3 regions of the Paenibacillus sp. CH40 genome follow, and region 2 is predicted to be linked to each of the others. Evidence: predicted binding sites of a transcription regulator. Region 2 holds the regulator's gene; each other region holds the start of a gene.

Region 1 (4,293 bases), on a different contig from region 2:
CCTGAAGCTTCGGCAAAACGGCCGGCTGTCCGGCGTTGCAGCCAGATCGCCGTATGCCTCGTTGCAAAAGCAGCGAAAAACAACGCCAGTGAAGGCCAAACCATCACCAGCGGATTTTTATCAAATAAAATCGTAATAGCCTTTGCCAAGTAGACTGCTTGTGCAATCACTGCGGCCCCCTGGAGCAGGGAAAGGGCAGCCAGTAGCAGCATCACTGGCCGAATGCCCTTTAATTCAAACCATGCCTTATCCATTAGTATTCCAAATGATCCTTCTCACTGAGACGCTTATGGAAAACAAAATAGCTCCATGCCTGATAAGCCAACACAAAGGGTAAAAGCGTTGCTGCAACAATCGTCATGGCTTTCAGTGTGTAATGACTGGAGCTTGCATTATAAATCGTTAAATCAAAAGCACTGTTAATCGAGCTCACCATAAATCTTGGGAACAAACCGACGAATAACGAAACGAAGGTCAGTAAAATCACTGCACCTGTCATCCCGAAGGCCCATCCTTCACGGCGCTGCTTCAGGAAGTACCATGTCAGCACATAGGCGACAATTCCCACCGCAACCGCAGCATACATAAAGGGACCGCGACGTGCAAATAAATCCGTTGCAAAATAAGTCCATACCACCATGCCCGCGAGTAAAATGCCCAATACCGGAAGAAACTTGGACGCGATCACACGAGCGCGATCCCGTACTTCTCCAATCGTCCGCAGGGAAATAAACGTCAGTCCGTGCATTAGACACATTCCGACCACTGTCAGTCCAATCCATACGGTGTATCCATTGAATACATCGGAAAATCCAGCTTTCAAATCCATGTTTTGTTGAATAGGTACACCTTTCACCAAAGCCGCAAAAGCCATACCGAACAGCATCGGCGGTAGAAAGCTGCCAATCAGAATGCAGGCATCCCACGTTCCAGTCCACCATTTCCCTTCAGCCTTGCCGCGGAACTCAAAAGAAACTCCACGCAAGATCAAACCTAGCAAAATAAAGACAAATACCAGATAATATCCGCTGAACATGGTTGCATAAAAATGCGGGAATGCGGCAAACATCGCACCTGCTGCTGTAATCAGCCACACTTCGTTGGCATCCCAGAATGGACCAATCGTATTGATCATCAAACGTTTTTGTTGGTCATTACGCGGCACCAATCCTGTGGCCATTCCTACGCCAAAATCAAAGCCTTCCAGAAAAAAGAAGCCAGTAAACAGCACAGCAATCAATAGGAACCATAAATCATTTAGCGACAATGGTGTCACCCCCTTGAGCAAAAGGATCATGAATTACCGTTTGTTGATGCGGCTCAATATCTGGACCTTTGCGAGCCGTACGGTAAAACAGAAACGCCAGCACACCTGTTAAAATTAAATACAATGTGGTAAATGAGATGAACGAGAACAACACTTCTCCAGCCACAACAGTAGGCGAAACAGAATCTTTCGTTTGAAGTAAACCAAATACAGTCCACGGTTGGCGACCTATTTCAGTCATGATCCAACCTGAAGTATTCCCAATGAATGGAAGGGATATCCCCCATATCATAAGACGGAAGAACCAGCGATGTGAACCTTCCAACTTTTTACGGAACGTCAGGTAAGCTCCGTATAAAGCGAGTGCAATCATGCCACATCCCGCCGCAATCATAATGCGGAAGCTCCAGAACGTGGTTCTTACTGGCGGGATATAATCTCCCGGACCATAGGTTTTCTCATATTCTGCCTGAAGCTCATTCATACCAGGCACAGAGCCGGTAAATTTACTATAGGATAGAAAACTCAAAGCAAAAGGAACTTTAATCTCAAAGGTATTTTCCTTTTTTCCAGGATCAATCCATGCGATAACTGTCCAAGGAGCGGGGTCACCGCTGTTCTCCCATAAGCCCTCACTGGCAGCCATCTTCATCGGTTGTGTTTTCACTAAATATTGAGCCTGACCATGACCAAACAAAGGAATAGCTATGGCGCTGATTAAGGCAACAATAATGCTCAATTTGAAAGAAGGTTTAAAAAAGTCCATATTCTTTTTTTGCATCAGCTTCCATGCACTGATACCCGCGATCAGAAATGCTCCTGTCGCAAAAGCAGCAAACAGCGTATGCGGAAATTCCCATAGCAGTTGTTCGTTCGTTAGCAGAGCGGCAAAATCTTTCATTTCTGCACGTCCATTTTGAATCTCATATCCTACGGGACGCTGCATGAATGAATTAGCAGCTAGAATCCACAATGCCGATAACATCGTACCGATAGATACCAACCACATACAGATTAAATGGACCGTTTTGGACAATCTTTCCCAACCGAATACCCATAATCCGATAAACGTCGATTCTAGAAAAAATGCAAGCAATGCTTCAATCGCCAGCGGCGTACCGAATACATCACCGACAAAACGGGAAAAGTCCGACCAGTTCATCCCGAACTGGAATTCTTGCAAAATCCCGGTGACTACGCCCAGTGCAAAGTTAATCAGCAGAAACGTTCCCCAGAATTGAGCCATTTTTTTGTACAAGTCATTTTTCTTGATAACATACATAGTCTCCATAATTGCCACCAATAACGACAATCCAATAGAGATCGGCACATAAACAAAGTGAAGAATCGTTGTGGTTGCAAACTGCAACCGTGCCAAATCCAATACGTCCATGATGTTGCTCCCTCCCCCTGCACTTCTCTTAACAATGATTTATAGTATTATAATCTGAAGTTTTCTACATTTGTGATAGTATTCACATTCTTACATATGCAGCGGTCACTTTTTAGAAAATGACTCACTCCGTACCTTCACCATGGCTGTCATGATCCGGCTTCAGATTATCCCCATTATATAGAATAAATTTAAATGAAATAGAATCGAAAATGTGAACATCGTGTCGAAGCTGTGTCATAATGGTGTCGATTTGATGAAAACGCCCTAAACTCCATAATAAATGTGACATTTTCGATTGATCTATCCATTTTTTCACCATAAAAAAGAGCCTCTCTTCGTTCGAAGGTTATACCTCCGACATCTGCAAGAGAGACTTCATAGCGTAAACCTAGGAATCTATCAACAGCCATCTGTTCCTCCGTTCTTTTGAACCCGATTACGGTAGGAGGAAGGTGACATTCCAGCATACTTTTTAAACTTACTATGAAAATAATCTGCATTCGCATATCCCACGCGTTCCGCCACCTGGTGTACCTTAATTCCTTGTGCAAGCAATTCCCTTGCTCGCTCAATCCTCACCTTATCCAGGTAGGCATTAAAGGCCTCGCCAGTATGACTTTTGAACAGTTTGCCCAAATAGCCACTATTGTAATTGAACATATCTGCCAGTAACTCCAGTCGCAAATTTTCATCATAATGACTATGTATAAAGTCAATCATTTGTTTCATGATGATGCCCTTGCCACCAGATTCAGTCTGGCCAATCCATTGCAACACATGCTCCAGCGAGTGATCCACCAGCTCGCCCAATGTGGAATAAGCATATACATCGGTTATAAAGCTGGAGTGCTCCTCCAGCACGGTTCGGCTGTGATCCTGTCCGGCTGCATACTTGTTCAACGCCAGTGTGAATGTTTGGGCGAACGCCGCCTTGATTGCAGATTCTGTGCGATAAATCCGTGGAAATTGGTCTTCCATTTCCTTAATGACACGGGTTGCAGCTTCACTATTAGCCATATCTAGCGCATAGTACAGCTTTTCCGCATAACGTAGGGGATCATTTGTAGCACGATCAGACGCTCCACTCATTTCAGACTCAACTGTCTCCAATTCGTATAGGTCTCCGGAAAGCATGACTCTTTCTGCCCGGAACAAAAACGTACGTTCTAACAATCGTAGTGCCTGCTCAAAAGATCTGGGAATGTCGTTAAGAATGGATACAGGATCACCGGCAGCCACATAAATTTCCGTTGCCCACGGCTTTAGCTCCTGTCGCCAAGTAGCCAGTAACTGAACAGCATCTTTCTCCGTTTTTAACGTGGCGGGAAGCAAAAGACCCATATATATTCCAGCCTCAAACACGATACCTCTGCCCTGCTCATGGCACAATTCTGTTAGCCGCTGCTTTGCTGCCGACTGCCGAGCTTGCCGATCCCAGTCAGGAATACGTAAATCCAGCAGAATAACCTGATAGCTACTCCAGTCCAACGCTGGTAACGCGGGCTGTTGTCCATGTTTTCCGTTACCGCTTTGATGTTCAGCTTGCTCGGATGCTTTGTGCAGAGAATCGCTGCCTTCTACGGCATTACGAGCATGCTCTCGATGAACCGGAAACAATAATGCTTCGATC
Region 2 (4,293 bases):
GGGATAGCGGATGTTGTTATTACGAATCACTCTAAGTTGTTTACAGACGTCAAAGCTAGTCACCAGTTGTTGCCAAGCTATGAACATCTGGTGATTGATGAAGCCCATCACCTGGAGGAAGTAGCTGGTAAGCACCTAGGTATGCATATGAAATATTTCACACTCGTGCATACACTGACGCGACTGTTCAAAGACAGCAAGAATGGACAACTGCCTTCACTTCGTCAACAGTTGGCGAAATCGGGGCACGAGAAGTCGACAGATTGGGCCTCAACCATCGATCAGATGTATCCGCTCGTGTTAGAGGTTAAGGAAACTTGGGACCTGCTAAGCGACAAGCTGTTTGGCATGTTGCCAGAGCGAAGCGATGCGACACCGGGTGAAACAGGACAGTTTTCTTCCCGTCTCAAACCTTCAGCCAAGCCTGCAAAGTGGGATCAGGCGGGGGCTTTGGAAAATCAGCTATATGTAACGATGAGTGAAATTTTGCGCAAGGGCGACAAGCTGATGCTGGACGTCAAGGAAGAGCATGACGATTATGCGGCGGATAGCCTTATTACAGATATCACGGGTCTGCTCAAGGATCTGGCGGGGATTCGAGAAAATTTGCGCTTTTTTATGCGACTCGATGATGAAACAACCGTATACTGGCTCGAAGCGAGTGGGCAATTCCGCAGTAAATCATTACAATTTTATGCGGTGCCTGTCGATGTGAGCCGCCAGTTGAAAGAAATGTTTTTTGACAAAAAAAGAAGCATTATTCTGACGTCTGCTACCTTATCGGTAGATAAGTCGTTTCAGTACATGATCGATCAGCTCGGCTTGCAGGAAGCCGCAGATCAAGAGCGGCTGATGACTTCGCAGCTCCCGTCACCGTTTAATTACAGGGATCAGGTGTTGCTGGTCATTCCACGGGATTTCCCAAGCGTGAAGGGCAGTGTAGGAGATGCACACTTTGTAGATATGCTCGTTAGCTCTCTAGGAGCGACTGCTCAGGCGACGCGGGGGAGAATGCTCGTTCTGTTTACTTCCTACCGGATGCTCCGGCAAGTGTATGAGCCGCTCAAAGAGGCCTTAGCATCCAGCGAAATTACTGTGCTGGGACAAGGTGTGGACAGTGGGAGTCGCAGCAAGCTAACCCGCCGTTTTCAGGAAGCCAAAGCTTCTGTATTGCTGGGAACCAGCAGCTTCTGGGAAGGCGTCGATATTCCGGGGAAGGCTCTGACTTGTCTAGCCATTGTTCGCTTGCCATTTCAACCGCCGAATCACCCGTTGCTGGAGGCAAAAAGCGAGCTGCTCCAGCAGCAGAAGAAGAATCCATTTATGAAGCTGTCTGTACCACAAGCGGTCATTCGCTTCAAACAGGGATTTGGTCGGTTGGTTCGTACAGCGAGCGACCACGGGGTCGTTATCGTTTACGATACGCGTGTGATCGAATCCTATTACGGAAAGCACTTTTTGTACTCGTTACCGGGACCAAAAATGGAGCATATGCCATCGGAGCAAATGGTGCCCCGCATCGCCGAATGGCTCCAATCCGCCCCGGAGACCGAGGCATAACGGACGGACACTAAGTATGTTCGTTACAATTAGGGGGAGCAAGTATGAAATCAGATAAAATTTCAGAGGCTGTCGTACGGAGGTTACCCGTATATTTACGTTATCTGAATGCACTTCACAAACGGGAGGTGGCTACGGTCTCTTCTCAAGAGTTGGGACAGAGGCTAGATTTGAACCCGGCCCAAATCCGTAAAGATCTCGCCTATTTTGGAGATTTTGGTCGGAAGGGTATCGGTTATGATGTTTCTTATCTAATTGAGAAAATACGCCATATCCTGAAAATCGATCAGCAAATTAATGTAGTATTGGTCGGAGCGGGTAATCTGGGGCAAGCCCTTTCGAATTATAACGCTTATTTAAAAGACAATATGAAGATTGTAGCGGTATTTGATGCGTTTCCGGATAAGGTAGGGACCAAGATCAATACATTGGTCGTGCAACCGATGGATGAACTGGAAACGACTGTGAAAGAAAAAAACATTCGAATCGGGATTATTACCGTACCTGATTTTGAAGCACAGCACGTGGCTGACAGGCTTATTGAGAGTGGAATTGGAGCGATCCTGAACTTTGCACCGACTACTCTCAAAGCACCGGCTAACATTCGGATTCATGCCACAGACTTTACAACTGATTTGCTTAGCCTCGCTTATTATTTGGAGGACGGAAAGGAAGAAACACAATATGACAGTGAATAAATGGATGATTAAAAACGGCTCTTTTGCCGTAAATGGACCAGAAGCTGGGGTAATCCATGGTTTTATGATTGTGGAAGATAGCCGCATTACTTACATTGGCGAGACTTTGCCTTCGGGTGAGGAAGAGACGGAAGCGATCGATGGTAAGGGGCTTTTGTTTTTACCTGGTCTGATTAATACTCATGGTCATGCGGCGATGTCTCTGCTGCGTGGGCATGGAGATGACTTGGCACTTCAAGTATGGCTTCAGGAAAAAATGTGGCCTATGGAAGCCAAGTTTACATCTACGGACGTGTACTGGGGTACGTCATTGTCTGTGCTGGAAATGCTGAAAGGTGGTACAACGACCTTCCTGGACATGTACGATCATATGGATGAGGTGGCTCGTGTAGCTGAAGAGTCAGGTATTCGTGCAAGTCTGATGCGTGGAGCAATTGGACTATGTTCGGAGGAAGAACAGCGAATCAAGCTGGCTGAGGCCGTGACTTTTGCGCGTAACTGGCATGGTAAAGCAGACGGGCGTATTACAACGATGATGTCACCGCATGCGCCATACACCTGTCCACCTGCGTTTATTGAAAAATTCGTACAAGCTGCGCATGATCTGGATTTGCCGCTGCATACGCACATGTCTGAGACGATCGCCGAAGTGGAGCAAAACGTACGAGACTACGGTTTGCGTCCAGTTGCACACTTGGATAAGCTTGGCTTTTTCTCCCGTCCTTCGCTTGTTGCCCATGGCGTTCATTTAAACGATGAAGAAATAGCTTTACTGGCTGAACGTGGTGTAGCGGTTTCGCACAACCCAGGTAGCAACTTGAAGCTGGCAAGTGGTGTGGCAAGAGTGCCTGAATTGCTGCGTGCAGGGGTTACCGTTTCTCTCGGAACGGATGGTCCTGCCAGTAATAATAACCTGGATATGTTCGAGGAAATGCGTCTGGCAGCACTTATTCACAAGGGTGTATCTGGTGACCCTACGGCAGTTCCTGCAAGTGAAGCGCTGCGTCTGGCAACAGAATACGGTGCAAAGTCAATTGGTTTAAAAGAAGTAGGAGCGTTGGCAGCAGGCAACAAGGCTGACTTTATCGCGCTGGATCTGAATCAGGCACATTTCTTGCCGCGTACAGATCTTATTTCACATGCGGTATACTCAGCAAGCGCCAAAGACGTGGTTCACGTATGGGTAGACGGTCGTCAGGTTGTGAAAAACGGCGAATGCCTGACTATGGACGAGGAACGCATCAAACATGAGGCACAAGCCGCCTTTGAGGGGCTGCTGTCGCGCTAATTCAGGTGTCACATCCCCTTAGAGAGGAAGCACGGGTTTGAAAAATAAGAAAAAGTGGATAGCGGTCGCCATTTTGGCCGTAATACTGATCCTGGTCAGCATTTTCTGGTATTATTCCTATGTTACTCAAGACCAGGTGGCTGAGAAAAATGCCGCTATCATTAAGGCCAAGCAATCAGGTGGTCTGGTTAGCACGACTCAAACATGGAAGTCTGTGTGGGATCAGGTATATTGGGTGGTTCAAGGGAAAAATGCACAGAATGAAAATATAATGGTGTGGGTTCCTTTTCAAAAAGTGGAAGGACAACCTAACGTACCTGCCGCAGATAATAGCGGTGTTCACACCGAACTGCTGAAGAATGGAGTCGATGAGCAAAAAATGACGGCAATAATTCAGCAGCAGCTTCCAGGTGCAAAAATTGTAAGGCTTCAGCCGAGTGTGTTCAATGGCGAATATGTGTGGCAGTTGTTTTACGATGATGGAAGTCATCATTACTACACCTTTTATCGTTTCTCAGATGGGGTAGCGACGGGTGTAAAATATACTTTGCCCAATAACTGAGCTGGTTGAGGATTAGCAGATGTGGAATGAATGACTAGTAAATAATTGAAAACTCAAGAAAAAGGCGTAAATGCGATGGAAATCGTATTTACGTCTTTTAGTCTTGCTATGCCGTAAAATGGGCTAAAAGCCAGTGAAGCATCTTTACCTATCCATCTTCTCTCCTAGGGCAAATTCATCTTTAT
Region 3 (4,293 bases), 160 kb from region 2:
TTCAGTACCACGTTCTACCGTAACTGTCGATGGATCTGGCTCTACTTCAGAGAACACTTCGATAGCTACTGGTGTTTGGCGTTGATGCAGATAATGAATAACACGATCTACATATCCCAGTTGTACCATCATAGGGTCCGTGATAATGGCTACACGTGTGATATCAGGCATTTTAGCAAGATACTGTGTCGAATTTTTCTCAAAATAGATTTTGGAAGGTACTTTGAACCATTGCATATTCACCGTCCGTTTCGCCACCCTTTTCACATTAATCAAATTGACTGCCGATACGTTTGACGAAGTCGAGTTACGACCGTACGAACCGCAACCGAGTGTCAACGAAGGAAGGTTGGTGTTGTAAATGTCGCCAATCGCACCATGTGTGGAAGGTGCATTTACAATGATACGTCCTGTTTGCAGACGGTTTGCGAAGCGAGCGATAACGTCCTCATCGTTCGAATGAATAGCGGACGAGTGGCCCATGCCCCCGAATTCCACGACTTCAGCAGCGCGTTGAATACCTTGTTCTGCATTTTTTACTTTATAGCAAGCCAATACAGGACTCAATTTTTCCGCAGACAATGGGAATTTTGTTCCTACCCCTTCAATCTCAGCGACCAAAATTTTAGTTCCTGCTGGTACTGTGATACCACTCATTTCAGCAATTTTCACAGCAGACTGCCCGACGATAGCTGGGTTCACTGCACATTTCTCGACATTCATAGCTCCTTGAGTGAGCTTAGCTGCTTCTTCTTTATTTACAAAATAGCAGCCGTTAGCGATCATCAATTTTTTCACTTGTTCGAAGATTGGCTCTTCGATAATAACCGCTTGCTCGGAAGCACAAATCATACCGTTGTCGAAAGATTTAGAGAGGATGAGATCGTTCACAGCCTGCTTGATGTCTGCTGTTTTTTCAATAAAGCAAGGCACGTTACCTGGGCCTACACCCAGAGCAGGTTTACCGCAGCTATATGCCGCCTTAACCATGCCTGATCCACCAGTTGCCAAAATCAGCGCCACATCAGGGTGGTTCATCAGTACATTGGTCTTATCCATCGAAGGTGCTTCAATCCATTGAATACAATCAGCTGGAGCACCATGTTTAACAGCTGCTTCGAGCAAGACGCGGGCTGCTTCCGCACTACACGATTGAGCAGATGGATGGAAACCGAAAATGATTGGGTTACGTGTTTTAATGGCAATCAACGCTTTGAACATCGTAGTCGAAGTCGGGTTTGTCACTGGAGTGATCCCCATGATAATTCCGACTGGCTCTGCTATCTTTTGAAAACTGTCAAAATCATTGTCCTCAATGACACCGACGGTTTTTTCATTTTTGATACTATGATAGACATATTCTGTTGCAAACATGTTTTTGGTGATTTTGTCCTCGTACACACCGCGTCCTGTTTCTTCAACAGCCATCTTCGCCAGGTACATGTGTTTATCCATCCCTGCGAGTGCCATAGCTTGTACGATTTCGTCAATCTGTTCCTGATTCATACTCATGAAAGCTTGCTGTGCCCGGTTCCCCCGGTCAATCAGCGTTTGAATATACTGCTCTGCGCTTTGCTCTTTTTGGATAACCTCGTTTTTAACAGCCATTTCCCTCATCCTCCTGTTATCTCGTGTACTATCTCTTGTTCACGCACTGATCGTAACACAGCTTTTCAAGATATATTGTGATTTTTTTCACAATCTATTTAAAATTTTATTTTATGAAGTGAATTAAATCACAAAGTTTGGAATTCTGCCACTTTTACCCCCTCTTCTTGCCCCAAAAACGCATTGCGCAGGTATATAATGAATTTGAATTGATCAAGTTGCAGATAAAAAACATAGGATACAAAGGGGAAATGGACGATGAGAAACCCTACAAATGTAATGGAAGCCCGCGGCAACACCTGTTGCTTCTCGGAGGCCAGCTTCAACCGGTTGCAAGTGATGATGAAAGATCGAGTTATGCCTGAAAGCTCGCATCTGTTCTGGGAAGGAGATACAGCGGATAAGCTGTTTTATATTAAGCGCGGACGCGTGAAAGTAACCAAAACAACGGATGAAGGTAAGGAACTTATTCTATATATGTATCAAAGCGGCGATCTTGTTGGTCAAGCCGATCCATTTTTCGGTACTAAGCATTCCTTTTCTGCTGAGGTTCTGGAAGACAGTGATATTGGCGTAATCGATCATACAGATCTGGAGCTGCTTATTTGCCAGCATTGTGATTTTGCGATTGACTTTATGAAATGGATGGGTTCGCATCACCGCATTACTCAGACTAAGTTCCGCGATTTGATGATGTACGGCAAGCCAGGTGCTTTATGTTCAACACTCATCCGTTTATGCAATACCTATGGTGAGCCTCATGGCGAACATATCCTGATTCATAAGAAAATTACTCATACTGACTTATCTAATATGATCGGTGCGACTCGGGAAAGCGTAAACCGGATGCTTAGTGATCTACGTAAGAAAAATGCAGTAGAATACGATAACGGCATGATTGTTGTCAAGGATTTGGAAATGCTGCAAGGCGTATGTCATTGTGAATTGTGCCCTCGTGAGATTTGCCGGATATAATAAATCGTTATTTATGTAAAAGGGAGTGTTATAAGCCATTATAGCTTATAACACTCCCTAATTTATTTCCACTTCCCTACTTATACAGGAGCAGTAGCGAAGCATTTTAACAATAGTCCTTCTTCTGGCAACACACTTTTTAAAACTGTAAGCATAGATAACTTAAATTCCCCATCTCATAGCTTCTATGGATGACCTTGGCTTTGTTTGCAGGATTTCCACTCCCCATCGCAATAAACAACGGTACAAAGTGCTCTGCTCTTGGTACGGCCTGACGAGCATACGGTGCTTCACTTTCATAGTGATCCAAAGCCTCTATATCTCTACTTTGCACTTTTTCAATAATCCAATTATCAAAATCTATAGCCCAAGGTTCTGTTTTCGTTTCCCCCCATTTGACGATACGCAGATTATGAACAGTCACGCCACTGCCAATGACCAGAATATCCTGTTCTCCCAGTCCACGTAGCACTTCACCAATGACATATTGTGCTTTGGGCGAGAGATATGGATTTACAGAGATCTGAACTACCGGAATGTCTGCCTCAGGATACATACGATGCAACAATGTCCAGGATCCATGATCCAGTCCCCTCACCCGATCACTTTGTACGTCAATACCCTTTTGTTCATATAATTTTCTCAGCTTATTTGCCAGTTCGACAGAGCCATGTGCTGGATATTTCACCGCGTACAGTTCCGGTGGGAAACCACCAAAATCATAAATGGTATCGTACACGTCATCCATCGAACTGATCGTCAACGTTTGCGCTTCCCAATGAGCAGTAAAGATAACAACCGCTTTAGGACGAATGCTTTTTCCCAGTTGCTCTAAAAATGAAGTATAGTCCGTCTGTTCAATAGCAAGCATCGGTGAGCCGTGGGCCAAAAATAAAGATGGCATCATATAAATATCCCCTTGTCATCAATAATTTATTTTATTCATTAAGTAACTTTATGTAAGTAATAGTACATAAGTAACAGAGTTATGTCAACACAGACTCCAACATACACTTAGATCAGTGATTCCATAAATAAAGATTGATATAGGTATAAGGTCATAGTAATATGTAACTAATAAATTTTAAAATTTCACTACACTTCGATACAAAGGACTGGTTTCTATGGAGATACATACTTCTAATTGCCCAAAATGTGGTTCCGTTTTTCGTCAGAACCTTAGAAACCTGTGTAGTACTTGTATTCAGGAAGAAAATATATTCTTAGACCGCTGTTCTAACTATCTATGGAAGCATCCTTCTACTCATACCCGCCAGCTCAGTGATGTAACCGGCACACCTATAGAATTACTCATAGACTGGGTAAGAGCAGGCAAGTTTCCCTCCACATACAGTCAGCTTGATTATCCTTGTGAGTCCTGCCGTTCCCCTATTTATGCAGGAAGACTTTGCCATTCCTGTCTGGGTACATTCCGTTCGGCCGCGCTGGATATTCAAACCCGTGTGCCCCGCCGTGCAACAGCAGCATTATTCTCAGTTGCAGGGCGCGTCAAAGGCTATTAAACCGTGCTACCTATGCACATCATTTCTGTGATATGGATAAGTAGTCCTATACACAAAATAAAAAAACAGCCTTTTTCCTAGGAAAAGGCTGTTTTGCTATGAGAAACGCTTATTTAGTTTGGTGCTCATCTAATCCATTCCTCAGCCCAAAATTGAATCTGTTCCATAACCGGCTGAAGTGCACGGC

The links. Region 2 encodes Rex, which represses fermentation and respiration genes when NADH is low (regulators of the CRP and FNR family bind a similar motif). Its sites were predicted from a motif close to TTGTGAAATATTTCACAA; they were not measured.
Region 1: the regulator Rex is predicted to act here: its motif matches at 2,731-2,748, upstream of NLX73_RS19470 (cytochrome ubiquinol oxidase subunit I).
Region 3: the regulator Rex is predicted to act here: its motif matches at 1,684-1,701, upstream of adhE (bifunctional acetaldehyde-CoA/alcohol dehydrogenase).

What each region holds. Positions count from the first base shown of each region.
Region 1 is NZ_JANAVQ010000007.1:132,058-136,350, reverse strand. Features, by position in the region: gene cydD (thiol reductant ABC exporter subunit CydD) at 1-254, opposite strand, end outside; gene cydB (cytochrome d ubiquinol oxidase subunit II) at 254-1,267, opposite strand; gene NLX73_RS19470 (cytochrome ubiquinol oxidase subunit I) at 1,254-2,660, opposite strand; gene NLX73_RS19465 (response regulator transcription factor) at 3,063-4,293, opposite strand, start outside.
Region 2 is NZ_JANAVQ010000001.1:975,137-979,429, forward strand. Features, by position in the region: gene dinG (ATP-dependent DNA helicase DinG) at 1-1,560, shown strand, start outside; gene NLX73_RS04245 (redox-sensing transcriptional repressor Rex) at 1,605-2,258, shown strand; gene NLX73_RS04250 (amidohydrolase) at 2,245-3,546, shown strand; gene NLX73_RS04255 (cell wall elongation regulator TseB-like domain-containing protein) at 3,584-4,108, shown strand.
Region 3 is NZ_JANAVQ010000001.1:815,529-819,821, reverse strand. Features, by position in the region: gene adhE (bifunctional acetaldehyde-CoA/alcohol dehydrogenase) at 1-1,608, opposite strand, end outside; gene NLX73_RS03420 (Crp/Fnr family transcriptional regulator) at 1,867-2,583, shown strand; gene NLX73_RS03415 (DODA-type extradiol aromatic ring-opening family dioxygenase) at 2,723-3,490, opposite strand; gene NLX73_RS03410 (winged helix-turn-helix transcriptional regulator) at 4,232-4,293, opposite strand, start outside.